One region of the Mesorhizobium opportunistum WSM2075 genome, then DNA from elsewhere that is predicted to be linked to it. Evidence: riboswitches for the same ligand, from Rfam matches in the RefSeq annotation. Region 1 holds a riboswitch; each other region holds the start of a gene.
The links. Region 1 has a riboswitch for cobalamin ahead of bluB (5,6-dimethylbenzimidazole synthase). Riboswitches for the same ligand answer to the same signal wherever they lie in the genome.
Positions count from the first base shown of each region.

Region 2: another riboswitch for cobalamin. It lies ahead of MESOP_RS01880 (aromatic ring-hydroxylating oxygenase subunit alpha); the one in region 1 lies ahead of bluB (5,6-dimethylbenzimidazole synthase).
Region 3: another riboswitch for cobalamin. It lies ahead of MESOP_RS18810 (CbtB domain-containing protein); the one in region 1 lies ahead of bluB (5,6-dimethylbenzimidazole synthase).

Region 1 covers NC_015675.1:5,754,581-5,764,271, reverse strand. Annotated here, with positions in the region: gene ribB (3,4-dihydroxy-2-butanone-4-phosphate synthase) at 1-124, shown strand, start outside; gene MESOP_RS27815 (MFS transporter) at 175-1,398, opposite strand; gene MESOP_RS27810 (TetR/AcrR family transcriptional regulator) at 1,520-2,128, shown strand; gene MESOP_RS35320 (hypothetical protein) at 2,218-3,201, shown strand; partial or broken gene bluB (5,6-dimethylbenzimidazole synthase) at 3,297-3,947, opposite strand; cobalamin riboswitch at 3,996-4,175, opposite strand; gene MESOP_RS27800 (histone deacetylase family protein) at 4,297-5,223, shown strand; gene MESOP_RS27795 (exodeoxyribonuclease VII small subunit) at 5,227-5,478, shown strand; gene MESOP_RS27790 (DUF2277 domain-containing protein) at 5,653-5,919, shown strand; gene MESOP_RS27785 (pirin family protein) at 5,960-6,880, shown strand; gene dxs (1-deoxy-D-xylulose-5-phosphate synthase) at 6,983-8,896, shown strand; gene MESOP_RS27775 (hypothetical protein) at 9,045-9,332, shown strand; partial or broken gene MESOP_RS27770 (GFA family protein) at 9,329-9,457, opposite strand.
Region 2 covers NC_015675.1:411,687-421,377, forward strand. Annotated here, with positions in the region: gene MESOP_RS01840 (carbohydrate ABC transporter permease) at 13-1,026, shown strand; gene MESOP_RS01845 (carbohydrate ABC transporter permease) at 1,028-2,182, shown strand; gene bglA (beta-galactosidase BglA) at 2,187-3,851, shown strand; gene MESOP_RS01855 (ABC transporter ATP-binding protein) at 3,899-5,011, shown strand; gene MESOP_RS01860 (DUF680 domain-containing protein) at 5,088-5,333, opposite strand; gene MESOP_RS01865 (DUF680 domain-containing protein) at 5,401-5,610, opposite strand; gene MESOP_RS01870 (DUF680 domain-containing protein) at 5,678-5,884, opposite strand; gene MESOP_RS01875 (DUF680 domain-containing protein) at 5,963-6,178, opposite strand; cobalamin riboswitch at 6,670-6,871, shown strand; gene MESOP_RS01880 (aromatic ring-hydroxylating oxygenase subunit alpha) at 6,986-8,233, shown strand; gene MESOP_RS01885 (FAD-binding oxidoreductase) at 8,291-9,391, shown strand; gene MESOP_RS01890 (PqqD family peptide modification chaperone) at 9,538-9,691, shown strand, end outside.
Region 3 covers NC_015675.1:3,890,517-3,900,207, reverse strand. Annotated here, with positions in the region: gene cobO (cob(I)yrinic acid a,c-diamide adenosyltransferase) at 1-432, opposite strand, end outside; gene cobU (bifunctional adenosylcobinamide kinase/adenosylcobinamide-phosphate guanylyltransferase) at 434-949, opposite strand; gene MESOP_RS18815 (CbtA family protein) at 942-1,742, opposite strand; gene MESOP_RS18810 (CbtB domain-containing protein) at 1,758-1,937, opposite strand; cobalamin riboswitch at 1,974-2,171, opposite strand; gene MESOP_RS36230 (aromatic ring-hydroxylating oxygenase subunit alpha) at 2,315-2,938, shown strand; gene MESOP_RS36225 (SRPBCC family protein) at 2,893-3,537, shown strand; gene MESOP_RS18800 (MFS transporter) at 3,540-4,739, opposite strand; gene MESOP_RS18795 (heparan-alpha-glucosaminide N-acetyltransferase) at 4,975-5,973, shown strand; gene MESOP_RS18790 (methyltransferase family protein) at 5,970-6,446, shown strand; gene MESOP_RS18785 (MerR family transcriptional regulator) at 6,659-7,045, opposite strand; partial or broken gene MESOP_RS18780 (ATP-binding protein) at 7,404-9,237, shown strand; gene MESOP_RS18775 (putative bifunctional diguanylate cyclase/phosphodiesterase) at 9,400-9,691, shown strand, end outside.

The DNA.
Region 1 (9,691 bases):
CCTCGGCGCTCAGATCCTCAAGGATCTCGGCATCTCCTCGATCAATTTGATCGCCTCGCGCGAACGCCACTATGTCGGCCTCGAAGGGTTTGGCATCCATATCGCCAAAACCGAAATCATCTGAACTGCCAGTGATGATAGCGCCCGGTCCGTTCAAACCGGGCGCTTCGTGGATCATTCAGCAGGAACGACCGCCGCTTCGCATCCATCCAGCTCGCAATTGTGGATGGCGAGGCTGCTCTGCCCAAATAGTACCGTGACCAGCGCAATGGTGCCTGATGCCACCGAAACCCAGAACCCGTTCTGGGCGCCGAACGCGTCCACCACCGCACCGGCGGTGAACGACCCCAGCGCCATGCCGATGCCGATGCCTGTCATCACCCAGGTGATCCCCTCGGTCAGCATCGCTTCCGGCACATGTCGTTCGATCAGGCCGAACGCCGTGATGAAGGTCGGCGAGATCGCGACGCCGCTGATGAAGACGGTCAGCGCCAGCAGCGGCACGCTGTCGGCGGTGAGCGGCAGCAGTGTGCCGAGCGCGACCAGGGCGACCGCGATGGCAAGTTGGCGCTGCAGCGGCGCCTTGAGGTTGAGCGCGCCGACGACGATGCCCAGCGCGAACGATCCCAGCGCATAGACGCCGATGACGAGGCTCGCGGCACCCGGCTGGCCGAGTTCCTTGGTGATCGCCACCGTGCTCACTTCCGTTGTCGCAAACGTCGCGCCGATGAAGATCAGGGCGAAGGTGATGATCCGCACCGGCCGCAGGCGGATCGCCGAACCGCTGGAGCCATAGTCCACCGGTCGCACTTTCGGCTCGGTCGACCGCTGCAGGATGAAGGCCATCGATCCGACGGCGAGGAACAAGGTGCTCGCCAGCATGCCGGCCTCGGGGAACAGGCCGGCACTGAGGCCCACCGACAGCGACGCTCCGGCGATATAGACCAGTTCGTCCGCCGCCGATTCGAAGGCGAAGGCGGTGTTCATCTGAGGCCGGCCCCGGAAAATCTCGGTCCAGCGCGCCCGTACCATTGCCGGCATGCTGGGCATGGCTGCCGCCAGCAGCGCGGACACGAACAGCGTCCACATAGGCCAGTCCTGATTGGCCGCTGCAATCAGCATGAGGAAAGCAAGCACGGAGATGATGGTGGTGGGCACGACAATTGGGGTCTGGCCAAAGCGGTCCACCAGCCTTGATATTTGCGGCGCCAGGAAAGCGTTGGCCAGCGCGAATGTCGCCGAAACGGCGCCCGCCAGCCAGTACTCGCCGTGTGTCTGCGACAGCATCGCCACGATGCCGATCGGAGCCATGGCGATCGGCAAGCGCGCCATGAAGCCGGCAGTTGCAAAGCCCTTGGCGCCAGGGGCGCGAAAGATTTCCGAATAGGGGTTCTGCATGATGCTGTTCCTCGACAAAGGACAATTCGACAATTACATACGACGCGTATGAGTGTTAGATAGACCATACGTCGCGTATGTCAATTGGCATACGAGACGTATGTGAATAGGGCCAGACGGAATGCACAAACCACGCAAGGAGATGATTGCGCAGACGCGCGCCAAGCTGATCGCCGCGGCCCGGCAGGCCTTCGGCACCATCGGCTACGCCGAGGCGTCCATGGATGATTTCACAGCGTCGGCTGGGCTGACGCGCGGCGCGCTCTATCATCACTTCGGCGACAAGAAGGGGTTGCTGGAGGCGGTCATCGCCGAAATCGACGCCGAGATGGCGGCTCGGGTGAATGAGGTCGCATCGAGAGCGCCGAACCGCTGGCAACACTTCGTCGACGAGTGCACGACCTATATCGAGATGGCGCTGGAGCCGGAGATCCAGCGCATCATGTTCCGCGACGGCCCGGCCGTGCTGGGGGATCCGGCACAATGGTCGAATGCCAATGCCTGCGTCGGCTCAATGACCGATCATCTTGCCGCGCTGCAAGGGGAGGGGGTGGTCGTCCCGAGCGTCGACCCCGAAACCGCCGCACGGCTGATCAACGGCGCCAGCAGCCAGGCGGCGCAGCGGATCGCCAATTCGAACGATCCCGAGGCGACATCGAGGAAGGTGGTGGTGGCGTTCAAGCAACTGCTCGAAGGCCTGCTCAGGAAACCGGGTTCGCAGCCGAACTGATATCCCGTCCGCGGTCCGGGATCCGCCCACGATTGACAATCTTCGGGTTGAGCGCATCCTCCCCAGCCATCTCTGAGGGGATTCGGGGCATGTGGGATTTCGATATCGGCAGGTCGGTGTCCATCATGATGCGGACCTGGCCCTTCATTGTCTTTCGCATGATCGTCTATTTCGGCATCACGCTGGCCTACATCATGGCGACCGGCACCGGTGCCTCGGTCGGCTATGGCGTCGGCCATATCTCCACAGATCCCGACGGGCCGATGTCCTTTGCCCTATGGGGCGGCGTGGTCGGCTTCGGCATCGTCTCGATCGCCGTCTACTGGATCCGCGAATACATCCTCTATGTCGTCAAGGCCGGCCATATCGCCGTCATGGTCCATCTGATTGACGGCCAGGACGTTCCCGGCGGCCAGGACCAGATCGCCTATGCCAGGCAAGTCGTGACCGAGCGGTTCGCCGAGGCCAACATCCTTTTCGTCGTCGACCAATTGGTCAAGGGCGCCATCCGCGCCATCACCGGCCTGCTTGGCGGCATTGCCGCCTTCCTGCCGATTCCGGGCCTGAGCGGCCTGGTCTCCTTCATCAACACGGTGATCCGCCTATCGCTGACCTATGTCGACGAGATCATCCTCGGCTACAATATCCGCATCAATTCGTCCTCGCCCTTCGAGACAGCGCGCCAAGGCGTGGTGCTCTACGCCCAGAACGGCAAGACCATGGTCAAGAACGCCGTCTGGCTGGCAGTCATCATGTGGGGCGTCTCTTTCGTCATCTTCTTGGCTATGCTGGCTCCTGCCGCCGCAATTCTCTTCATCATGCCGGGGCAACTGGCTGGTTGGGCCTTCGTGCTCGCCATCGTCTTTGCCTGGGCGTTCAAGGCGGCTTTCATCGAGCCCTTCGCCATCGCTTGCCTGATGCAGGTCTATTTCAAGACCATTGAGGGCCAGGTGCCCGATCCCGCCTGGGACGCTCGGCTCTCCGAGGCATCGTCGAAATTCAGGGAACTCAAGGACAAGGCGCTGGCCTCCTTCGGCGGCTCGCGCTGGGATACGGCGGGCGCGACACGCTGATCGGCCGGGCTTGCCGGCGCGGCATTGACGGCGTTGAGGCGTGCAACCGTCGATTTGAGCCGCACCTCGCCCTGACCGCAAAAAGTCTCGCTCTTGATCAGTTCGGGCAGCGGCAGGCGTCGGCCCCAGCCATGGGTTTCGAGGTCCGGTTTCGGCGCGAATTCGGAGACCCGGCCGACGCAGAGATAGGCGACCGGCGTCACGTGATCGGGAATAGCCAGCAGGCTCTTCAGCGCTTGCGACTCGATGATGCTGACCCAGCCGACGCCGACGCCCTCGGCGCGCGCCGCCAGCCAGAAATTCTGCACCGCGCAGACCGTGCTGTAGAGGTCCATTTCCGGATTGTGCCAGCGTCCCAGCGGCGAACCCTTCGACCGCTGCCGGTCGCAGGTGATGCAGATGTTGAGCGCGCTTTCGCAGATGCCTTCCAGCTTGAGCTTGCGGTAGAGCGCCTGCCTTTCCTGTTCGATGGCCGGAAGTTCCTGTTCGCGCGCGGCGAGGAACAGGTCGCGCACTTCCGCGCGCCGTGCGGCATCGCGGATGACGATGAAGTTCCACGGCTGCATGAAGCCGACCGACGGCGCGTGGTGGGCGGCAAGCAGCAGCCGCGCCAGCACCTCGTCGTCGAGCGCGTCGGGCAGGAAATGGCTGCGCACGTCACGCCGCGTGAACATGGCGCGGTAGACCGCGTCTCGCGCCATCTGGTCAAATCCGTCGCTACCAGGAGCGGTCATGTGTTCCGGCATCGCTTGTCCCCTTGCGATTGCTATCGATGCCAGCCGCCTGACCATGCGGATGACGATGTCTGCCAGGCCGGTCTTCTGGCTTGGGATCAACCCGCGTCCGATGCCTTCCCGTCATCGACAGTGGCATTTACCGGCGCGGTCCCCCTCACAGCGTTGGGCACGCCACGGAATTCAACCGTGTTCCCGATTCTCCCGCTTGCGGCGGGCACCAGGCAGTGTCCGCGACCTTACGCCGAACCGCCCAGGGCGCCAATCCCCGCAGCGACGCCAATGGACGCAGGCGTGATTTTCCCCAGCGATCGAGCCGCGATGCATGGCCATCGCGGCGCCGGGGCACTAGATAGGGAGCATGGCCACTCGTCTCTACACGCATCCGATCTTCCTCGAACACATCACGCCGCCTGGCCACCCCGAGCGGCCGGACCGCTTGCGCGCCATCGAGCGGGTGCTCGACGACGAGGCCTTCGCCGCACTCGATCGTGTCAAGGCGCCGGAAGGTGACGAGGCCACCATCCTCTACGCGCATCCCGCCGATTTCGTCGCCCGCGTGCGCGCCGCCATCCCTGACCAAGGCATCGCCCGCATCGATGCCGACACCACCGCCAGCCCGAAGAGCTGGCAAGCTGCGATCGCGGCGATCGGCGCCGCCAATGCGGCCGTCGACGATGTCTTTGAGGGCCGCGCCGACAATGTGTTCGTCGCAGCGCGGCCCCCTGGCCACCATGCCGAAAAAACCACGGCCATGGGCTTCTGCCTCTTCAACACGGCGGCCATCGCCGCGCGTTATGCACAGAAGAAGCATGGCGTCGAACGCGTCGCGGTCGTCGACTGGGACGTGCATCACGGCAACGGCACGCAGGACATTTTCTGGGACGATCCTTCGGTGCTCTATTGCTCCACGCATCAGATGCCGCTCTACCCCGGCACCGGCGCGAAGGACGAGACCGGCGCCGGCAACATCGTCAACGCGCCGCTTGCGCCGCAGACCGGCAGTGAGGTATTTCGCGACGCCTTCCTGTCGCGCGTGCTGCCGGCGCTCGACAATTTCGCGCCGGATTTGATCATCATTTCCGCGGGCTTCGATGCGCACCACCGCGACCCGCTGGCCGAGATCAACCTGACCGAGGACGATTTCGATTGGGCGACCGGCCAGCTGATGCAGCGCGCCGCGCGCCACAGCCGCAACCGGCTCGTCAGCCTGCTCGAGGGCGGCTACGATCTGCAGGGATTGGCATTTTCGGTCGCCGCCCATGTCGGGCGACTGATGAAAGGATGAATGATGGCTGGTGAGACCAACGAAGACGTCAAGGCGATGAGCTTCGAACAGGCACTCGACGCGCTGGAGAAGATCGTCGATGATCTGGAGCGCGGCGACGTACCGCTCGACCAGTCGATCAAGATCTATGAGCGCGGCGAGGCGTTGAAGGTGCATTGCGACCGGCTGTTGAAGGCCGCCGAGGACAAGGTCGAGAAGATCAGGCTGTCGCGCGACGGCAAGCCAGTCGGGACGGAGCCGCTCGACGCGGACTAGAGCAATTCCAGGAAAAGTGTGAGACGGTTTTCCGTCCGGAATTGCGTTAAAACAAAGAGATAGGGTGAACCGCTCTTGGAGCGCGGTCTCACCGGTTTTTGGACACTATCATGTTTGAGGATTAGAGTTCGTCCCGATTGAAACGGCTCCAGGACAAGAGGAGATACGGAAGCGATGTGCAGAAACATCAAGACCCTGTTCAATTTTGATCCGCCGGCAACCAACGACGAAGTCCGCGACGCGGCACTTCAGTTCGTCCGCAAGCTGAGCGGAACGACGCGGCCCTCGAAGCAGAACCAGCACGCGTTCGACCATGCGGTCGAAGCTATCGCGGCATCGGCACGCGAGCTTCTCGATTCGCTTGAAACCAACCAGCATCCGCGCAATCGCGAAGAGGTTGCGGCCAAACTGCGGGCAAAGGCGGCGATCCGCTTCGCCTGATGTGGCCAGGGCGGTCCTTGGCCGCCGACAAGGAGAGTTCATGAGCTTCTTCCCCGGGGAGGATCCCGAAGCCGGCGACGCCTTCGCAAGCGACCAGATCGAGCTGATGGTCATCCCGAATGCCAAGGACATTGGCGGCTTTGAAGTCCGCCGCGCCTTGCCGACCGCCAAGAGACGGCTGGTCGGTCCGTTCATCTTCTTCGACCGCATGGGACCGGCGATCCTGCGCGCCGGCCAGGCGCTCGATGTCCGCCCGCATCCGCATATAGGCCTGTCGACGGTGACCTATCTGTTCGACGGCAAGATCCGCCATCGTGATTCCCTCGGCACCGAAATGGTGATCCAGCCCGGCGACGTGAACCTGATGACCGCCGGCCGCGGCATCGTGCACTCCGAGCGCACGCCCGAAGAACTGCGCGGCGCGCCGATGTCCATCTCCGGCCTGCAGACGTGGCTGGCGCTGCCGGACGACAAGGAAGAGGTGGCCCCGGTGTTCGAGAACACCGCTGTCTTGCGGCTTCCCGATATCGACGCCGAAGGCGTCAGCGGCCGCGTCGTCATCGGCGATTTCCAGGGACTGCGCTCCCCGGTGAGGACCGACTCCGAGACGCTCTACGCCGATCTCAGGCTTGCGCCGGGCGCCAGTGTGAAAATCCCGCCCGATGCCGAAGAACGCGCCGTCTATACGCTTGAAGGCGAGGTCTCGATTTCGGGCGACGTCTTCCCGGCGGAGCGTCTGCTGGTGTTCCGTCCCGGCGATGAGATCATCGTATCGTCGCAAACCGGTGCGCATTTCATGCTGTTCGGCGGCGCCTCGCTCGGTTCGAAGCGGTATATCTGGTGGAATTTCGTCTCGTCGTCCAAGGAGCGCATCGAACAGGCCAAGCAGGAATGGAAGACGGGCCGCTTCGATATCGTTCCAGGAGATGAGGAAGAGTTTATTCCGTTGCCGGAAGGCTGAAGAAGATCGGCGAGGGGACCTGATTGATCCGCGTCGCTGACACGCATTTACTTTCGCCGGCCGGCGGCCTATCCCGCCGTTGAACAGAAAGCCCGAGCACCCGTGAACGCAACGCCGCAGACGCCGCTTCTCGACAAGGTCCGCATTCCGGCGGATCTGCGCGCGCTTGCCGAGAGCGAGCTGCCTCAGCTTGCGTCCGAGCTTCGCCTCGAACTGATCGACGCCGTGTCTCGCACCGGCGGCCACCTTGGCGCCGGCCTTGGCGTGGTCGAACTGACGGTGGCGCTGCACTATGTCTTCGACACGCCGGATGACCGGCTGATCTGGGATGTTGGCCACCAGGCCTATCCGCACAAGATCCTGACCGGCCGCCGCGACCGTATCCGCACACTGCGCCAGGAAGGCGGCCTGTCCGGTTTCACCCGCCGCGCCGAGAGCGAATACGATCCCTTTGGCGCCGCCCATTCCTCGACATCGATATCGGCCGGCCTCGGCATGGCCGCCGCGCGCGACCTCTCTGGCGGCCGCAACAATGTCATCGCCGTCATCGGCGACGGCGCCATGTCGGCCGGCATGGCCTATGAGGCGATGAACAATGCCGGCGCGCTCGATGCCCGTCTCATCGTCATCCTCAACGACAACGACATGTCGATCGCGCCGCCGACCGGCGCCATGAGCGCCTATCTGGCGCGGCTTGCCTCGGGCAAGGCCTATGCCGGCCTGCGCGACTTCGGCAAGAAGCTGACCTCCTACCTGGGTAAGCGCGCCGACCGCGCGATCACACGGGCGGTCGAACATGCGCGCGGCTACGTCACCGGCGGCACGCTGTTCGAGGAGCTCGGCTTCTATCACATCGGCCCGATCGACGGGCACAATCTGGAGCATCTGATCCCGGTCCTGAAGAACGTCCGCGACAATGGCGAAGGCCCGGTGCTGATCCATGTCGTCACCCAGAAGGGCAAGGGCTATGCGCCGGCCGAAGCCGCCGCCGACAAATATCACGGCGTCAACAAGTTCGACGTCATCACCGGCACGCAGGCCAAGGCGCCGGCCAACGCGCCGGCCTACACCAAGGTGTTCGCCGAAAGCCTGATCCAGGAGGCCCGCGAGGACGACCGCATCGTCGCCGTCACCGCCGCCATGCCGGGCGGCACCGGCCTCGACCTGTTCGGCGAGGTGTTCCCGGCCAGGACCTTCGATGTCGGCATTGCCGAGCAGCATGCGGTCACCTTCGCGGCCGGCCTCGCCACCGAAGGCTACAAGCCGTTCGCGGCGATCTATTCGACCTTCCTGCAGCGCGCCTACGACCAGGTCGTCCACGACGTCGCGATCCAGAAATTGCCGGTGCGTTTCCCCATCGACCGCGCCGGCTTCGTCGGCGCCGACGGCGCCACCCATTGCGGCGCTTTCGACACCACCTTCCTGGCAAGCCTGCCGGGTTTCGTCGTGATGGCGGCGGCCGACGAAGCGGAGCTGCGCCATATGGTGCGAACCGCAGCGAGCTATGATGACGGGCCGATCGCCTTCCGCTATCCGCGCGGCAACGGCGTCGGCGTCGACATGCCGGAACGCGGCTCGGTTCTCGAACTTGGCAAGGGCCGCATTATCAGGGAAGGCACCAAGGTCGCCCTGCTGTCCTTCGGTACGCGTTTGCAGGATTGTCTGGTCGCCGCCGAGGAACTCGGCGCAGCCGGGCTTTCCACTACGGTCGCCGATGCTCGCTTCGCCAAGCCGCTCGACCAGGATCTGATCCGGCGGCTCGCCCGCTCGCACGAGGTTCTTGTGACGGTGGAGGAGGGGGCAGTGGGCGGCTTCGCCAGCCACGTGCTGCAGTTCCTCGCCCATGAAGGATTGCTGGAAAGCGGCCTCAAGGTGCGCCCGCTGGTGTTGCCCGACACCTTCACCGACCACGCCAAGCCGGAAAAGATGTATGCCGATGCCGGTCTCGATGCCGACGGCATCGTGCGCACCGTGTTCACCGCGCTGGGGCATACGGCCCACGCCCAGCGCGCCTGACTCGACATATCAAGCGCTTGAATCGGTTTGCCGGCCTGATTTCATAACCCATTGTTAACACTGTCATTTGGCGTTTTGCTTACCGTATCTCTTGGCCGTTTTTCAACGACGCCCTGCTAGATCGATGCCAGGCAGGGAGACAATGGGAATGAAGACGCTTTTGTGTGGCGCGGCGTTTCTGGCCGTCATCGCGGCACCCGCGGCGGCCGAGACAAGCTATGACCGCAATCTCGAAAAGGCAGCAGTGGGCATTGTCGCCGGCAAGATGGGCGATATCAGGGGCGGCTTTTCCTACAAGCAGGTGCCGCAATTGGTGGTCGTGCCGGACCCCGCGCCTGCGCCCCCGGCTGAGCATCCGCGTGAACAGGCTTCAGGGGGGCGGGGCGACGGCCTGTCTCCAGCCGTCGACCGGCAAGTGCCCCGCACCATATTCTAGAACCACATGTCGCGTACGCAGCGGCCGTCCCGCGGCAGATCCTCAAAAGTGTCGAGGCCGTCGAAACGGTCGATCGGCAAGTCGGCGACCGCTTCTGGCGGCGCCAGCCGCGCATTGACTGCGATGGGGCAAGGCCTGATGTTCAGATGGGAGCTGGTGCGCCCGCGGGCTTTCGCGCCCAGCAGATGAATGATTGGGCGACGACTTGCGATCATTGTAATCGGCCTGCTTCTGGTGGCCTGCTATAGTCGACGGCATCATCGAGGTTAACGTGAAAAGTTTTGGCGCACTACTGATTTCTATTAGCGCAATTGTCATAATTATATCTATTATTTATCAATCACTTTTATACATTTTCT
Region 2 (9,691 bases), 1.5 Mb from region 1:
GGAGAGGGACCCATGGCGGCTCAGATTTTCTCGGCTATTTTCGTCATCATCATCGGCGTCGGAGGCTGCGTCGCCTATTTTTGGGGCGCCAACAGACTGGTCGACCTGATATTCCCGTCGCGCGGCGTCTCTGGCGCGGCGGCCATCGACAATCTGCGCCGGCAGGGACTGGTGCGGCCGTGGCTGTTCGTCGGTCCGGCGATGATCATCCTGACCATCTATCTGATCTATCCCGTCATCGAGACGCTACGGCTTTCGTTCCTCGATCGCGGCGGCGTCAATTTTGTCGGGCTGGCCAACTATCAGTGGGCGTTCGGCGACCGCGACTTCCGCAACTCGATCCTCAACAACGTGTTGTGGCTGGCCGTGGTGCCCGCCGCCTGCACTTTCCTCGGCCTGATCATTGCCGTGCTCACCGACAAGATCTGGTGGGGCACGATCGCCAAGAGCCTGATCTTCCTGCCGCTGGCGATCTCCTTCGTCGGCGCCAGCGTGATCTGGAAATTCATCTACGAGTATCGCGGCGAGGGCCAGGTACAGATCGGCATCCTCAATGCCATCATCCAGCATTTCGGCGGCCAGCCGCAGGTCTGGATATCGCTGCCGTTCTGGAACAATTTCTTCCTGATGGTCATCCTGATCTGGATCCAGACCGGTTTTGCCATGGTCATCCTGTCGTCGGCGCTGCGCGGCATTCCCGAGGAAACGCTGGAAGCCGCCGTCATCGACGGCGCCAACCCGTTCCAGATCTTCTGGAAGATCATGGTGCCGCAGATCTGGGGCACCATCGCCGTGGTCTGGACCACGATCACCATTCTGGTGCTCAAGGTGTTCGACATCGTGCTGACCATGACCAACGGCCAGTGGAACAGCCAAGTGCTGGCCAATTTGATGTTCGACTGGATGTTCCGCGGCGGCGGCGATTTCGGCCGCGGCGCGACGATAGCCATCATCATCATGATCGCGGTCATCCCGATCATGGTCTGGAACATCCGCCAGGCCAACAAAGAGACGGGAGGGCACTGAGATGGCCGTCGCGACCGGAAACTCCTTCGCCAGCCGCTTCGGCGTTCACATCGCGGTGCTGGTCTTCGTGACAATCTGGACCATTCCAACGCTCGGCATCCTGGTCTCCTCGCTGCGCGACAAGGACCAGATCATCGCCTCGGGCTGGTGGAATTCGTTCGCCAGTTCGACCCAGACCGAGGCCGGCCGCCTGCCGCCCGCCTCGGCACAGGTTCAGAAGGACGGCAAGTTCGTTCTGGAAGGCAACATCTTCGGCGACGGCGCCAAGCGCGACATCAGCGCCTTTGGCGTCAAGTCGGCGGCACCGACGCAATATGCGGCCGGCACATCGGCTGATCTCGGCGACGGCGTGACCCTGCAGGTCAATGCCGACGGCAGCTTCGTCATGACCTCGCCCAAGGCTTTCGAGGGCGACCGCGGCCAGCGCCTCTATTACGCCTCGTCGGCGCCACCGAAATTCACCACCGACAACTACCGGTCCGTGCTGTTTTCGGAAGGCATCGGCCGCTCGTTCATGAACTCGCTCACCGTCACCATCCCGGCGACGGTGATCCCGATCCTGATCGCGGCGTTCGCGGCCTATGCGCTGGCCTGGATGCGCTTTCCCGGCCGGGCGCTGCTGATCGCGGTCATCATCGGCCTCCTGGTGGTGCCGCTGCAGATGTCGCTGATCCCGCTGCTGAAACTCTACAACGGCGTCGGCTCGTTCTTCGGCGTGCCGTCGAAAACCTATCTCGGCATCTGGCTGGCGCATACCGGCTTCGGCCTGCCCTTCGCCATCTATCTCGTACGCAGCTACATAGCCGGCCTGCCGCGCGAAATCATGGAATCGGCGCGCATCGACGGCGCCAGCGATTTCGAGATCTTCGTCAAGATCGTGTTGCCGCTGTCGTTCCCGGTGCTGGCCTCGTTTGCCATCTTCCAGTTCCTGTGGGTATGGAACGATCTTCTGGTGGCGATGGTTTTCCTCGGTACGGAAGCAGACCAGATCGTGCTGACGGCCAAGCTCAATGCGCTGCTTGGTTCACGCGGCGGCGATTGGGAGATCCTGACGACATCGGCGTTCGTGACCATCATCGTGCCGCTGATCGTGTTCTTCTCGCTGCAGCGCTATTTCGTCCGCGGGCTGCTTGCCGGCTCGGTGAAAGGAGGCTGAGACCATGCAGTCCGCTTTGAAAGCCAGTTCGAAACCTGACCTCGCCATCGATCGCGACTGGTGGCGCGGTGCGGTGATCTACCAGATCTATCCGCGCAGCTATCAGGATTCGAACGGCGACGGCATCGGCGACCTCAAGGGCATCATCCAGCGGCTGCCTTATATTGCCGCACTCGGCGCGGACGCCATCTGGATTTCGCCTTTCTTCACGTCACCGATGAAGGATTTCGGCTACGACGTCTCGGATTATTGCGATGTCGACCCGATGTTCGGCACGCTGGCCGATTTCGATGCGCTGACGGCGGAAGCGCACCGGTTGGGTCTCAAGGTGATGATCGACGAGGTGCTGTCGCACACCGCCGACATCCATCCCTGGTTCAAGGAAAGCCGGTCGAGCCGCACCAATCCCAAGGCGGACTGGTATGTCTGGGCGGACGCCAGGCCCGACGGCACGCCGCCCAACAACTGGCTGTCGATCTTCGGCGGATCGGCCTGGCAATGGGACACCAGCCGCCAGCAATATTACCTGCATAATTTCCTGGCCGAGCAGCCTGACCTGAACTTCCACAGCCGCGAGGTCCAGGACGCCCTGCTCGACGTCACCCGTTTCTGGCTGGAGCGCGGCGTCGACGGCTTCAGGCTCGACACCATCAATTTCTACTTCCACAGCCAGGGCCTGGAAAACAATCCGCCGCTGGCGCCCGAGGAGCGCAACGACCAGACTGCCCCCGCGGTCAACCCCTACAACTATCAGGACCATATCTACGACAAGAGCCGGCCGGAGAACCTCGGCTTCCTCGAACGTTTCCGCGCCCTGCTCGACGAGTATCCGGCAACCGCCGCTGTCGGCGAAGTCGGCGATTCGCAGCGTGGGCTTGATGTGGTGGCAGCCTATACGGCCGGCGGCAAACGCGTGCACATGTGCTATTCCTTCGACTTCCTGGCGCCCGAAAAGATCAGCGCAGCCAAGGTCCGCTCGGTGCTGGAAACCTTCGGCAAGGTCGCCACCGACGGCTGGTCATGCTGGGCGTTCTCCAACCATGACGTGATGCGCCCGGCCTCGCGCTGGGCGGCTGGCGAAGCCGATCCGACCGCCTATCTCAAGGTGATCTCGGCATTGCTGATGTCGCTGCGCGGCTCGGTCTGCATCTACCAGGGCGAAGAGCTAGGCCTCGGCGAGGCCGAATTGCGCTTCGAGGATCTGCAGGATCCCTACGGCATCCGCTTCTGGCCGGAATTCAAGGGCCGCGACGGCTGCCGCACGCCCATGGTGTGGGACGGCAATGCCAAGAACGGAGGCTTCTCCCAGGCAAAGCCCTGGTTGCCGGTGCCGGCCAAGCATTTGTCGCAGGCCGTCAATGTGCAGCAGGGCGACGAGACTTCCCTGCTCGAGCACTACCGGCGCTTTCTCACCTTCCGCCGCGCCCACCCCGCGCTGGCCAAGGGCGATATCGCCTTCATCGAAAGCCAGGGCGACACCGTCGCCTTCACCCGTCGAGCCGGCAACGAGCAGATCGTCTGTGTCTTCAACCTTGGCGCCAAGCCGGCCAAGGTTGACCTTAGCGGCCGATCACTGCACCCTTTGCCGGGACACGGGTTTTCCGGGCAGGCGAGCACCGGTTCGGTCGAACTCGGCGGCTACGGCGCCTGGTTCGGACGCATCGACTGAATTTTGAGGAATCGACTCAATTTTTTGAGGAATCACTGGAGGAACCAATGGCCGATGTCAATTTGAGGCAAGTGAAGAAGTCCTACGGCAATCTCAACATTCTCCACGGCATCGACCTCGATATCAAATCGGGCGAGTTCATCGTCTTCGTGGGTCCGTCGGGCTGCGGCAAGTCGACCTTGCTGCGCTCCATAGCCGGGCTCGAGGAAATCACTTCAGGCGAGCTCAAGATCGATGGCGAGGTGGTCAATGACGTGCCACCGTCGAAGCGGGGCATCGCCATGGTGTTCCAGTCCTACGCGCTCTATCCGCACATGACCGTCTACGACAACATGGCGTTCTCGATGAAGATCGGCAAAGAGAACAAGGCCGAGATCGACCGTCGCGTGCGCCAGGCAGCGGAGATCCTACAGCTGACCAAATATCTCGACCGGCTGCCCAAGGCGATGTCGGGCGGTCAGCGCCAGCGCGTCGCCATCGGCCGCGCCATCGTGCGCAACCCGAAAGTGTTCCTGTTCGACGAGCCGCTGTCGAACCTCGACGCGGCGCTCCGCGTCGCCACCCGCATCGAGATCGCCAAGCTCAAGGAATCGATGCCCAACACGACCATGATCTACGTCACCCACGACCAGGTCGAGGCAATGACGCTGGCCGATCGCATCGTCGTGCTCAAGGAAGGCCATATCGAACAGGTCGGCACGCCGATGGAGCTCTACAAGAAGCCCGGAAATCTGTTCGTCGCCCAGTTCATCGGCTCGCCGGCCATGAACATCCTGCCGGCGACCATCGACAAGACCGGAAACCCGACAATCGTCAGCCATGTCGGCGGCCGCAAGGCGACGGTGCCGATCGCGACACCGGCTTCGGCGAAGGGCGCGGCGGTAAGCTTCGGTGTGCGGCCAGAGGATCTGATCATCGCCAGCGGCACGGACTATCTGTTCGAAGGCACGGTGGATTATGTCGAACAGCTCGGCGAGGTCCAGCTGGTCTATGTCGACATCGGTCGCGCCGACCTGCCGCTGGTGACCAAGCTGCCCGGCAATGTCGAGGTCAAGCGCGGCTCGACATTGCGGCTGAGCGCCAATGCCGAGGACCTGCATATCTTCGACGCGGATGGCCGGTCCTTCGCGCTGCACGAGGCGGAAGCAAAGGCGGCTTGAGCTAAAAGCCAACTGTAACGACAAAAAAGAGCGGCGGGCATGGCCCGCCGCTCTTTGTTAAACCGACTTCGATTTGTTAGTGATTGCCGAAGTGGTCCCGGTCATTGCTCTGGGGGGTCGGCTTCTGCACGTTGCCCGACGAATTGAGCAGCTTGTAGACAGGCGAGCCGCTGTCGCGGATCGAACCGGTATGCGACGCGTCCACATCGGTCGAAGTCACGGCAGGCTGGTTGGCGCCGTTGGAGCCATAATTGTCGCTGCCGGCGACAGCGCTGCCGGAAATGGCCAGGACGGCGGCGGCAGCAAGGATGATCTTCTTCATTTCACGTCTCCTGAAGTCTCGAATTCCATGGCAGCGGCGGGCAAACCCGCCGTTGCCAGGTCGGCTGTTAGTTGTTGCCGAAGAGGTTGTGGTCGGCGCCGAAGACAGGCTTCTGGTCAGCCGGTTCCGACTTCTTGTTGGTCGAAGCCGTGTACGAATTGTCGGTCGAAGTCACGGCAGGCTGGTTGGCGCCATTGGAGCCATAGTTGTCGCTGCCGGCGAAGGCGCCGCCGGAAACGGCCAGGACGGCGGCGGCAGCAAGGATGATCTTCTTCATTTCAAGTCTCCTGAAGTCTCGAATTCCGCGGCAGCGGCGGGCAAACCCGCCGTTGCCGGGTCGGCTGTTAGTTGTTGCCGAAGAGGTTGTGGTCGGCGCCGAAGACAGGCTTCTGGTCAGCCGGTTCCGACTTCTTGGTCGAAGCCGTGTACGAGTTGTCGGTCGAAGTCACGGCAGGCTGGTTGGCGCCATTGGAGCCATAGTTGTCGCTGCCGGCGAAAGCGCCGCCGGAAACGGCCAGGACGGCGGCGGCAGCAAGGATGATCTTCTTCATTTCAAGTCTCCTGAATTTTGATGAATTTTTGAGTTCGCCAGGACGGCGGGCAAGCCGCCGTCAACTGGCGATCAGCCGTTAGTGGTTACCGAAGAGGTTGTGGTCGGCACCCTGGACAGGCGTCTGAGCAGCCGGTTCCGACTTCTTGACCGAAGCGGTGTACGAGCTGTCGACGGCAGTGGCTGCAGGGGTCGCATTCGAACCGTAATGGTCCGAACTATAATGGTCGCTACCAGCGAAGGCGCTGCCGGAAATGGCCAGAAGGGCGGCGGCAGTGAGAATGATCTTTTTCATTTTGGGTACTCCAGTATTTTTCCGTCCGTCTAGCGGCGTGTCTTGGGATGAAATCGCGTCGTTCGGACAGCCCCGATGTGGGAAAGCCAGATGGTCGTTTCCAATCACGAAGTTGTTCCGCGTGGACCATGAATCCACCACTTGAAATTGTACCACCGGCTTCCACATCAATTTTTTTCTTTTTGATATCAATCGATTAGATAAGACCAAGGGAGCCATCACCAACTGTGTCGGAGGTCCAGCGTTCACAACGTCCTGCACGCACCGTCAACAGAAACGAACCGTTCGGTTCGATTTTAGACTCCGCTAATAGTCACTTTTCGAAACTGTTAACCTTTTTCGGCTCCGGCCAAGGATCAAAAAACAACGTTTGGCGTGCTGGCGACGAGCCGGTTTCAAAGGTCGCGATCCTTGTCCAGACGACTTGCATGCGTGTCGCGCCGCATGGATGCGATGTCGTTTTCATGCCGACGCCGCGATGCGTGCCGTGATTAGATCACGCCATCTCAGGTGCCGCTTCGTGACGACGGAGTGGAGAATTGGGAAGCCGGTCAGAATCCGGCGCTGCCCCCGCAACGGTGGTGGAGTTCAAGTCGCAACGGGAGACCACTGGGCGAAAGCCTGGGAAGGTGTCGCGATGGTCCGCAAGGACGACTCCAGAGCCCGGAAACCAGCCCGAGATTGCTAGAACTCGACTGATCGCGGTGGGCGGTCAAGGGGCGGATGATGCATGCCCGGTTGTCGCCGGCCTGCGTCCGATCCTTCCTCCATCACCACCAGTTCAGTCCTTGGGTATGAGGACAGGACATGGATGCTCGCAACGACATGCTGAGGCTCTTGAACAGCCGCAGACAGGGCTTTTCGCTGGAACAGCCCTTTTACACCGATCCGGACTACTTCAAGCTCGACATGGAGCTGATCTGGTATCGCGACTGGCTGTTCATCGGCCATGATTGCGAGTTGCCCAGGCCAGGCAGCTTCATCACCGTGCAGATCGGCGACTATCCGGTCGTGCTGGTGCGCGATCAGCAGGGCAAGATCAACGCCTTCCACAATTCCTGCCGCCATCGCGGCAGCCGCGTCTGCAATACCGACAAGGGCATGGCCGCCAAACTGGTCTGCCCCTACCACCAGTGGACCTATGAGCTGGATGGCCGCCTGCTGTTCGCCCGCCAGATGGCCGAGGGTTTCGACAAGAGCCAGTTCGGGCTGAAGCCGGTCGCCTGCGAAAGCGTCGCCGGCTATATCTTCATCTGCCTGGCGAAGGAGCCGGCCGACTTCGCGCCGATGCGGGCGATGATCGAACCCTACCTCAAGCCGCACCGGCTCGGCGAGGCGAAGATCGCCTTCGAGAGCACGATCATCGAGAAGGGCAACTGGAAGCTCGTCTGGGAAAACAACCGCGAGTGCTATCATTGCGCGGGCAATCACCCGGAATTGTGCAAGACATTCCCGGAAGCACCGACCGTGACCGGCGTGCAGGGCGCCGACAGCGATCCGGAGATGCTGGCGCACTGGGCGAAATGCGAGGCGGCCGGCCTGCCGAGCAAGTTCCGCATCGATCCGGCCGGACAGTATCGCGCCACCCGTGCGCCGCTGCTGCGCGATGCCGTCAGCTACACGATGAACGGCAAGCGGGCGGTGAGGAAGAACCTCTCCGACAGCGTCTCGGCCGACCGCATCGGCACCTTGATGCACTATCACTACCCGACGACATGGAACCATATCCTCATCGACCATGCCGTGACCTTCCGCGTGCTGCCGATCAGCGCCACGGAAACCGCCGTGACGACCAAATGGCTGGTCCACAAGGATGCGGTCGAGGGCGTCGACTACGATCTCGCCGAACTCACCCATGTGTGGACCGAGACCAACGACCAGGACCGCCGCATCGTCGAAGAGAACGCCTTCGGCATCCTGTCACCAGCCTATGAGCCCGGCCCTTATTCGGAGTTGCACGAGGGAGGCGTCATCCAGTTCGTCGACTGGTACGCCCGCTTCATCGGTCCGCGCCTTGCCGAAGACGGCAAGCCGGCGCTGCGCAGCGTCGCGTGAGCTCATGTTGCCCAAACACGACATGAGCCGGGCAAGAAGGACCAGAGGATGAATGCGATGACCGATCTTGGCCTCTATCGCCATCTCGACCAGATGGCGCCGTGGAACGACCGGCTCCAGGTGCTGGAAGTGATCGGCGTCAGCGATGAGGCGCCCGACGTGAAGACCTTCACCTTCCGGTCCGACAACCAGACCTGGTTCCGCTACAAGCCGGGCCAGTTCGTGACGCTGGAGCTGCCGACTTCGGACGGGCCGCTGATGCGCACCTACACGCTGTCATCGTCACCGTCGCGGCCATTCTCGATCGCGGTGACGGTAAAGGCGCAGGCCGGCAGCATCGGCACGCGCTGGATGTTCGATCATCTGGTGCCCGGCTCGCACGTCAAGGCCTATGGGCCGGCAGGCGATTTCTCGCTGCACAGCCATCCGGCGGCCAAATATCTATTCATCTCGGCCGGTTCGGGCGTGACACCGATGATGTCGATGCTGCGCTGGCTGAACGACTGCGCGCCCTGGACCGATGTCGGCTTCGTCAATTGCGCGCGGCGCGCGGAAGAGATCATCTTCCGCAAGGAGCTCGAACTGCTCGGCGGCCATATGCCCGGCCTGTCGCTCGGCTTCATGATCGAGGAGCGGTCGAGCCGCGAGGGCTGGTACGGCCATATGGGCCGCATCGACGCGATCCGGCTGCCATTGCTGGCGCCGGATTTCCGCGAGCGCGAAATCTTCTGCTGCGGCCCCGATCCCTTCATGCGCGCCGTGCGCGGCATGCTTGAAGCCGCCGGCTTCGACATGACGCAATACCATCAGGAGAGCTTTGCGGCCCCTGCCGTGGAGGAGGTCCCGGCGCCGTTCGCGGCGCCCGCGGAAGGCGGCACGGTTGTTCCGTTCGGAGCGGCAACGCCAATCCGCTTCTCGCTTTCGGAGGTCGACGCCGAATGCGTCGCCGGCCAGACGGTGCTGCAGACGGCGCGCGCTTCGGGCGTGCGGATTCCCGCCGCCTGCGAATTCGGCCTGTGCGGAACCTGCAAGGTGAAGAAGGTCTCCGGCCATGTCGAGATGAGCCACAATGGCGGCATCCTCGATCATGAGATCGACGACGGCTTCATCCTGGCCTGTTGCTCCAAGCCGCTGTCGGCACTGGAAATCGAGGCGTAGTCGGCAGGCAGGGCCTGCGGTCGCGCTCGCCGGGCCTGCGGGCATCTTGCCAAAAACCCTGCAAATGGTTAGACGCCTCTACAACGGTAGGGTTGACCGTGAGGGCCGACGATCATCTGCGCGGCCTGCTTCGGCGGGGAGCAAACATGAGACAATCCGGCATCTATGCCATAGCGAGCAAGGACATCGTCTTTGAATCCTTCGACGGCGAAGCCGTCGTTCTCGACCTGACGACGGGCAAATATTTCGGCTTCTCGGATTCAGGCAGCAGGCTTTGGGATGCGCTGTCGTCCGGCGTGC
Region 3 (9,691 bases), 1.9 Mb from region 1:
GTCGTAGCGCAGCGCGATATTGAGTTCGTCGAGCACGACGAGGCTGATCGACGGATCGGCGAGCAATTCAAGCGCCTTGGCCCAGGCGGCCTCGGCGGCCGCGATATCGCGCTTCAAATCCTGTGTCTCCCAGGTGAACCCTTCACCCATCGCGTGCCAGACGACGCGGTCGCCGAAAGCGGCGAAAGCGTCTTTCTCGCCGGTGTGCCATTTGCCCTTGATGAACTGGACGACGCCGACACGTTTGCCATAGCCGAGCATTCTAAGCGCCAGGCCGAAAGCGGCCGTGGTCTTGCCCTTGCCGGGGCCGGTGTTGACGATCAGCAGGCCCTTCTCGACCGTCTTGCTTGCCACCTCGGCGTCCTGCACCGCCTTGCGCTTGGCCATCTTGGCGCGGTGGCGCTCTTCATTCTTGTCGTCGATGTCAGTCATCTCACTTCACCTTGAGCGGCAGCCCGGCCACCATCAAAAGCACCGTATCGGAAATCGCCGCGACCTGCTGGTTGAGCCGGCCGGCGGCATCGCGGAACCGACGTGCCAGGGCATTGTCCGGCACGATGCCTTGCCCGACTTCGTTGGACACCACGAACCAAGACCCGCGCGGTCGCAACAGCACGTCAGTCAGCCGCCGGCATTCCTGCTCGATATCGTGTTCGGCCAGCATGTGATTGGTCAGCCACAGAGTGAGGCAGTCGACAAGCACCGGCTGATTGTCCGGCAGGGCCTCGAGCGCGCCCGCGAGGTCCAGCGGCGCATCGATGGTCGACCAGCCCTCGCCGCGCCGCGTCCGGTGCAGCGCGATGCGCTCACGCATCTCGTCGTCATAGGCTTCAGCCGTGGCGATATAGGTCCATGGCGAGGGCAATGCCGTCGCCAGGATTTCGGCGTGCGCGCTCTTGCCGGAGCGCGCACCACCAATGATGAAAGTCAGCTTGCCTTGATCAGGCAAAGCTGTCGCGCAGGCTGGTCGCGGTGCCGGTGAAGCGGCCGCGCACCACGCCGACGACCGCGCCGAGCACCAGCCAGAACACCAGATTGGTTACGGTCACCGCCACCACGAACTGATGATGCAGGCCTTCCGGGATCGGCGTCTCGAAACTGTCGGGCTGCGGCGCGCCGACAATATGCGGGGCGACGATCAAAGCCACGCCGAGGATCGCGAGCGGCAGCGATTTGCGGAAGGCGATCAGCCCAAGACCGATCGCCGTGGCCGCCACCGTCGAGACCCACCAAATCTGGCGCGGCAGCAACTCGGCCGCCGGCATCGCCGGCAGTTCCGGCGGCAGGCCGAGGCCAGGCGCCAGCGTGAACACGGCAAAACCTGCCAGGCCCCAGAACACGCCCTGGCGCCAATTGCCGATGCCGCCCGCGAATTCCGAGACCGCGACCAGGACCAGCGCGAAGCCGATGCCGGTGACGATGTTGGCAAGCACGCTGAAGCCGAAACGCTCGAAACCATCGGCCGGCGCCCAGCCTTCGTCTTCCGCCGGAGCGGCGGCTTCGGCCGGTGCAGGCGCGGCGGAACTCATGGCATTCCCCGCCGGTGCGGCGGTGCTCATGGCATTGGTATCCGCGGCAGTGGGCGCGGCATGGTCATGATGATGGCCGCCACCGGCCTGCTCGTAGACTTCGGCCTTGAGGATAAGCGGCACGGTGGCATAGGCCTGCATGCAGGCGAGAACGACGCCGGCCACGAGCCCTGCGATCGCCGCGATGAACACGACGTTGCGAAACAGGTTCATGATGTCAAATCCTCGTCAGTGGCAGGGAAACGCCATCGAATGACGATAGTCGTGGGCGGCATTGTGGACCGCATCGATATGCGAGAAGCCGACAAAGCCGACAACGAAGATGCCGAGCAGCGCGGCGAGCGCGAGCTGCATGAAGCGCGACTGCGAGGAGACCGAGGTGCCGAGGGAGACGGAAGCGGTATTCATGTCTTGTCCTTTCACCCTCCACCCGAGGGCATCGAAGTCAGTTTCCTGTCGCCGGCAGGTCTCCTGGCTCGCGGATAAGCGCCCTTCTCCACCTTCCCGAAGAAAAATCTTCAGTGGCATATGGAGAGGACTACCGCACACAGTTGCGGGGGCAGCCACGGCATTGGGCGACAATTGAGCCCGCACCGCATTCCCTCTTGGCTCCAAAACGGAACCGACGACAGCGTGACTATACGGAAAATCACGACACGCGGCAAACCAAATTCCGCCGGCAACCAGCGCGATTGCGCCATGCCGGCGGCATCGGCCGTTCTCGGCACTACAATTGACAATTATCCCGGCCGGGTGTCGGCTGGCCACTTCACAGGAAGCCAGCCATGCAGCCCCCAGCCCTGCAGCCATCAGTCCTGCAGCCCAATGCCAGCGAGCGCGATCGCTACAACGGCCTGACCCGGGCTGAAGCGACGTTGCCGTCATCGGCCTATTGGGACGGCGAGAGCTATCAGCGCGACCTCGATGCGATCTGGTATCGAAGCTGGCTGCTCGTCTGCCGGGAAGCCGATCTTGCCCAACCGCTGGCTTTCCGCACGTTCCGCGTCGGCACGCAGGAAATCGTCGTGCTGCGCGACGAGACCGGCGAACTGCGCGCCTTCCACAACACCTGCCGGCATCGCGGCTCGCAGCTGTGCCAGGAAAGCGAAGGTCGGCTGAAGGCGCGGCTCATCACCTGCCCCTATCATGCCTGGTCGTATTCGCTGCGCGGCGACCTCGTGCGCGTGCCGTCGAAATCGCTGCCCGAAGGCTTCGACAAGGCCGACCATCCGCTCTACCGCATCGCATTGTCGGTATGGCGCGGCTTCGTGTTCGTCAATTTGCAGGAGGACGCGAATTTGCAGGAGGACGCGGCCGGCTCGGCGCAGGCCTCCTTCGACCCCGCCTCCGGCAATCTCGACAATTGCCGCTGGAAACGCTGGTATCAGGCCATGTGCTGCGCAAGGTGATGAACTGCAACTGGAAGATTTTTTGGGAAAACTTCAACGAATGCCTGCACTGCCCCGGCGTTCACAAGGACCTGTCGCGGCTGGTGCCGATCTATGGCCGCGGCCTGATGAGCCGGCATGACGACCCCGAATGGGTGCGGCACGCCGACAATGACGCGCCGGAATTTTCGGGTAGTTTGCGCGTCGGCGCCGAAACCTGGTCGCGCGACGGCAAGACCCATGCACCGGTCTTCGCGGGCTTGACGCCAGCCGAGCGCGCCGCCGGCCAGACCTACGCCACCAGCATGCCCTCGATGTTCATCGTCGGTCATGTCGACTATGTCAGGACCGTGCGGCTGGTGCCGCTCGGCCCCGAACAGACCGGGCTGGTCGCGGAATGGCTGTTCGCGCCCGAAGCGCTCGATGCCCCGTCGGCCGACATCGACAACATAGTCGCCTTCGGCACGCAGGTGCTGGAGGAGGACGCGGCGATCTGCGAGGTCAACCAGAAGGGCCTGCGCTCCATGCGCCACAAAGCCGGCGTGCTGATGCCCGAGGAATATGATCTGCACCGCTTCCACAACTGGGTGCGCGAGCGCCACTCGGCGCTTTCGCCATGACGTCACAGTGACTTCGGCAGATAGCGCCAGGTCACGAAGCCGCAAACCGCGGCCAGCAGGCTCAGCGTGACGAACACCGAGCCGAGCCCGAAGAAGATCAGCACCACGGAATAGACCAGCGGCGGCGTCAGCTCGGAAAAATCGAGATAGGTGCGGTAGACGGCTGCCATCTGCGCGCGCTCGTAGGAGCGTACCGAGCGCATGAAGGCCGTCGAGCCCAGCGCATCGAGCGCGATGGTGAAGAACGCGCCGCCAAGCAGGAAAGCGCCGGTCACCAGCGGAGCGGTCGCTCCCACCGTGCCCGCGGCCAGCAGCATCGCCGACATGGCGAAATAGGCAAACGTCATGGTGCGCCGGCCGCCAAAGCGTTTTCCAGCCTTGCCCCAGAAGATGGCCATGAACAACAGCGCGTTGCCGGCCGAGACGAGCAGGCCGCCGGCGATATCGCCCTGCCCGGTGATGACCATGAACAGTGGGCCGTACACGAAGAAGGTCGTCCAGAAGCAGGAGCGTCCGAAAGCGATCAGCCAGGCCAGCCTCAGCCTCGGCTGCGCGACGAAGCGGCCGATATTGGCGAGTGGGTTGACCGGTCGTGTCTTGCCCGGCTGGATCGACTGGTTGTCACCAAGCCGATAGAACCAGAACAGCGCCAGCAAGGCCACTGCGAACACCGCCACCGCACCATGCGCGGCCCAGATGCCGAAATGCGCGTAGAGGAAGATGCCGAGCGTCGGCCCGCCGGTCCAGGCAAACATCGACCACGCCATGCGCAGCGATTCGGCCTGCATGAAGTCGGTCTTGCGGATGTGGTCCATGATGTAGAGGTTGAGCGTGATCGACAGCGCACTGGCGCCCATCACCCGGCACAGCATCCCCGCTACTTGTCCGGCAAGCGTGTGGGTGACGAAGAACAGCGAGCCGATGGCGAGCAGGCAAGCCCCTGCGGTATAGACCCAGCGCCGCGCAAAGCGGCGGATCAGCATCGGCATGAACAAGGTCACCGACAGGCCGAGCAGCGCCACGATGGTGTAGAGGATCGAGACCATCTGCTCGTTGTGGAGGATCTCGTATGCCTGGATCGGGATGACGCTCGACACCGTGGCGCGCGCGAAGGATTCGACCGCATAGAGCGAGGCGAAGGTGCGTGCATCCGCGGCCTTGAGGGCCGGGAGCCAGATCGGATGGCGCACATGGGTCGACATTGCTTCCCCAAAGCAGAATCACCGGTCAAATCTGCCTTGGCCGTTTCCAGGCCATTAAGAGGAAACCGACGCGCAGGCGGCGAAAAGCGGGTTGGTCAAAGCCTTTCCGGCGCTGGCCCAAAGCGGCATCCGACGAGGCCTGCGCCCACGCGGCGCCGTGCCGAGGAACCCGGCCTTCTTCTGTCCCGGCCAACCGTGATAGTCCTCTGGTGGGGCTGAATCAGATCGCGAGACCATGACCATCGAAACGCCGACCGCACCCGTCCAGGATCAGCCCAAGCGCATCGTCGCCATAGACATCCTGCGCGGCATCGCGCTGCTGGCCATGGCGAGCTACCACTTCACCTGGGATCTGGAATTCTTCGGCTACACCGACCCCGGCCTCACCGCCTTCGGCTGGTGGAAGATCTACGCACGCTGCATCGCTTCGACCTTCCTGTTCCTGGTCGGCGTCAGCCTGTACCTCGCCCATGGCCGGCAAATCCGCTGGAACGGTTTCTGGAAGCGGTTCGCCATGGTTGCCGGCGCCGCGGTCGCCATCTCGGTCGTCACCCGCATCGCCACGCCGGACGGCTTCATCTTTTTCGGCATCCTGCACGAGATCGCGCTCGCCAGCTTGCTCGGCCTCGCCTTCCTGCGCCTGCCGGCGTTGCTGACCCTGCTTGTGGCGGCACTGGTTATCGCGGCGCCCGTCTATCAGCGCTTCGAGGCCCTGGATCATCCCTGGCTGTGGTGGATAGGCCTGTCGGCGATCAATCCTCGTTCCAACGACTATGTGCCGCTGTTTCCATGGTTCGGCGCGGTGCTTGTCGGCATCGGTGTCGCGAAACTTGCCTCCGCTTCCGGCATGCGGGCGCGCCTGGCAAGCCTGGCGGCCGGCCGCTGGGCCAATCCGCTGGTCTTCATCGGCCGACACAGCCTCGCCTTCTACCTGATCCACCAGCCGCTGCTGATCGGTTGCGTCTGGCTGTTCTCGCAGGTGATGCCAGCCAAGGTCGAAACCCCTCAGGTGAATTTCCTGAAAACCTGCCAGATCTCGTGCGAGCAGTCGCGCGACGCCAAGTTCTGTTCGAGCTATTGTAGCTGCATGCTCGACACGCTGGAGGGTGAATCCTCGCTTGATCGGCTCTACAACAACGATCAGACTGCGCAATGGAAGGCACATCTGGGCGATCTGGCCGGCACCTGCACCGCCCAGACCGACGACAAGATGACCGAGGGGGGACAGCAATGACCGACGCCCAACCGAAGCCAGGGAGGATACCGTGGCCGCCGGTGATCTACACCGCCGCCATCGCCATCAGCATCACTCTCGGCATGCTCTATCCCCTGCCCTGGATCGGCGACCTCCTGGGCGACATCCTGTTCGCCGCCGGCTGGGTGGCGCTGTTCGGCGTCGCGGCACTCTGGTTCACGGCGATCCGCACGATGGTCCGGGCCAAGACGACGCTCAATCCCAACGCGGTGCCCGACCATCTCGTCACGTCAGGCCCCTTCGGCATCACCCGCAACCCGATGTATCTGGCCAACACGCTGCTGTTGATCGGCGTCGCCTTCGTCACAGGCATCGTCTGGTTTCTGCCGATGGCGTTCATCGCGGCTTTCGCCACGCAGAAGGTCGCCATCGAGGGCGAGGAAAAGGTGCTGGCCGCGAAGTTCGGCAAGAAATACCGGGATTACGCAAAGAGAGTGCGACGCTGGATTTGAGCCGGGGCCTGTATTCCGCGGCGCATAGATTTTGACAGCTCTTGTCCGATGGGCGGCATACCTCGGCGATTGGCCGAACGCCTATCCCGTCGTCATTCGCGGGCGGAGCAAGGAGCGCAGCGACGCAGCGCAGACCCGAGGATGACGAAGTTCGAAACGCTCCGGCCAATCACGAACGTTTGTCGCTCAAACGCGCGATAGAATCTGGCCCCTCAGGTATTGACCCCAAGTTCCACCAGCCGCTCCACACAGGACTCCTCGGCCTGGTCGAGTTCGGCCAGCGTCTCCTCGAGATCGCGGCGCTTTTGCCGGAGATCCTCGCGCTTTTCCTCGATCCGCTTGATCATCAGCTTGAGTTGCCCGACCTCGCCTGGTGGCTCCTTGTACATCTGGATGATTTCGCGGATCTCGTTGATCGAGAAGCCGAGCCGTTTTCCCCGCATGATCTGCCGGATGAGGTGGCGGTCGGAGGGACGAAACAGCCGCGTGCGGCCACGCCGCACCGGCTGCACCAGCCCTTCGTCTTCATAGAAACGCAGTGTCCGCGTCGACACGTCGAATTCGCGGGTCAGTTCGGTGATCGAATAATATTCCCGCATTGTCACTCCGTGCCGGAACCCCAGGCGATCGCCGTGCGTCGCCTTTCGTCCGAACCAAACCCTTGCCGCGCCGGAATCGACACGGCACCCCGCGCGAGCGTCGCATGGCATTTACGTAAAAGTCAATTGAGGCCGCCCGGAGCAGTAACGATCCCTCGCCACGCGCAAGCCTCCTTGCTGCACCGTGAAGAGTTCGAAAAACCGGGCATCCGGGCCAGGCACTACAATGCCCGGAACTGCTCCCGGGATCGTTTATTCTTCGTTAGTCACAATTCTAAGTGAGACAAAAACATAACCGGTAAAAAACGATTCCATGGCACCGTGATCTGTGAGACGTGACGGCGGGGGGCCTTTTACCTTGACTGACAATTCTTTCTCTCCGTCCCGCGCCAGCGGCGATGGTTCGGCAACGTCAGTCGGACAGGTTCTGTCCGTGCGCGGATCCGAAGCGCGCATTGGCCTGCCGGTTCCCGCGACGAAGGTCGACAAGCGGACAACCGTCGGCAAGTTTCTCACGATCGATGCCGGATCGAACACGATTGTCGGCATGATTACGGAAGGTTTCGGGAGGTTCGGCCGAACAGACGCATCCGTCGAACCACAAGTCCGTCGCGCGAATTGATCTGGTGGGCGAAATCTGCCGCAACGCCGATGGCATATCGCAATTCAAGCGCGGCGTCCGAGAATACCCGGCAATCGGGGATGCTGCCAGGATTGTATCCAATGAGGAGCTGCGACTGATCTATGCGCCGTCGGATTTGCGCGCGATTTGCATTGGCCAGCTCAACCAGGACCCGACTATCCCCGCCTATGTCGATGTCGACAGCCTCCTGACCAAACATTTCGCGGTTCTCGGATCGACCGGTGTTGGTAAGTCGAGTGGTGTTGCCGTAATTCTCGGCGAGCTCATGAAAGCACGGCCGAATATGCGGGTACTGCTGCTCGACGGTCACAACGAATATAGCAAGTGTTTTGGCGACAAGGCCAACGTGGTCAGTGCCCGGACTCTGAGACTGCCGTTCTGGTTGTTCAATTTTGAAGAGATCACCGACGTTGTCTTTGGCGGCCGGCCGGTTGTTCCCGAACAGGCCGAGATACTCGCCGAACTCATCCCGATGGCAAAGGGCGCATACTCCAACTCCAGAGCGGCCGCGACCCGGTCGACCTTGAAGAGGAAGGATTCGAGGATCTCGGGTTTCACCGTCGATACGCCGGTTCCCTATCTCCTGCAGGATCTCTTGTCGCTCATCGACGAGCGGATGGGAAAGCTGGAGAACCGCTCCTCGCGCATGACCTACAACCGCCTGATGCTGCGCATCGAGAGTATCAGGAATGATCCGCGCTACGCCTTCATGTTCGAGAGAGCGAATGTCGGCGGCGATACGATGGCGGCTTTGCTCAGCGACTTGTTCGGTTTGGAATCACACGACCGTCCGATCACCATCCTTCAGCTTGCGAGTCTTCCGGTGGAGGTCGTGGACGCGGTGGTATGCGTGGTATCCCGGCTGGCTTTCGATTTCGGCTTGTGGAGCGATGGCACGATGCCGTTGCTTTTGGTTTGCGAGGAGGCCCATCGTTACGCATCGGCCGACCATTCGCTGGGTTTTGGTCCGGCACGGCGAGCCTTGTCACGCATTGCCAAGGAAGGGCGCAAATATGGTGTGTGTCTCGGACTCGTGACGCAACGCCCCGCCGAGCTCGATCCGACGATCATCTCCCAGTGCAGCACCTTGTTTGCGATGCGCATGGCGAACGACCAGGACCAAACCTTGCTGCGCTCGGCCGTTTCGGACGCCGCGGCCGATCTGCTTGCTTTCGTTCCGTCTCTGGGAACTGGTGAGGTCGTCGGCTTTGGAGAAGCCGTACCGCTGCCGACCCGTCTGACTTTCAAGGAATTGCCGGAGAGGCTGGTACCGCGCAGCGATTCGGCCAACCCCCTGCGGGACGAAAAATCGAATATGAGCCGTTTCGATTTCGTCAGGTCGGTTGTCGATCGCTGGCGCGAAGCGACGACGAACCGGTCGGCCTGGATGGATGATGCTCCAGCAGCTCTCGAAACGCCCCAACTGCAGTCGGAGTATCCGAACGAACCCCCTCCCGAAGCGCACGCCGCGGGGGAAGCGCACGAGACGCCAGCCTCTGCCGGCTCCCGCCGGATCGAAGAGGCACGCTATCGACTCCTGCGACGCTAGTGCATGGCATCCAAAGCCAAACGGCGGTTTTTGGAAAAACACGTGCATGAAAACGAAGGCTTGAAGTGCATCGACCAATCCCTTGGACGCAACGCACCTTGGAACTACGGACAAGCTATGTCTTCGCCGCGATATTCAAATCGAATTGAAGTGGACTGATTGATGACCGTCGCCGAAAAACAGCCACTGCTCGCCGACCTTCTTCAAGCTGCACCTTTCGGATTGACTGTCCTGTCGCAGGCTGGCGACGTTGTCTACGCAAACCGGGCGGGAACGATCGCGGCGGGCAATATCACGCCGGCAAAGGACCTGATCGTAGATGGCCGGGTTATCCGCACGTTGCGTTTCGACGTTGCCGATCAGGAAGCGCCCCTGACCGTAGCCCTGTCGCTTGACGTTACCGACCAGTGCGAACTTGAGAATGACCTGTTCCAGCAGGCCTTTTTCGACGAGC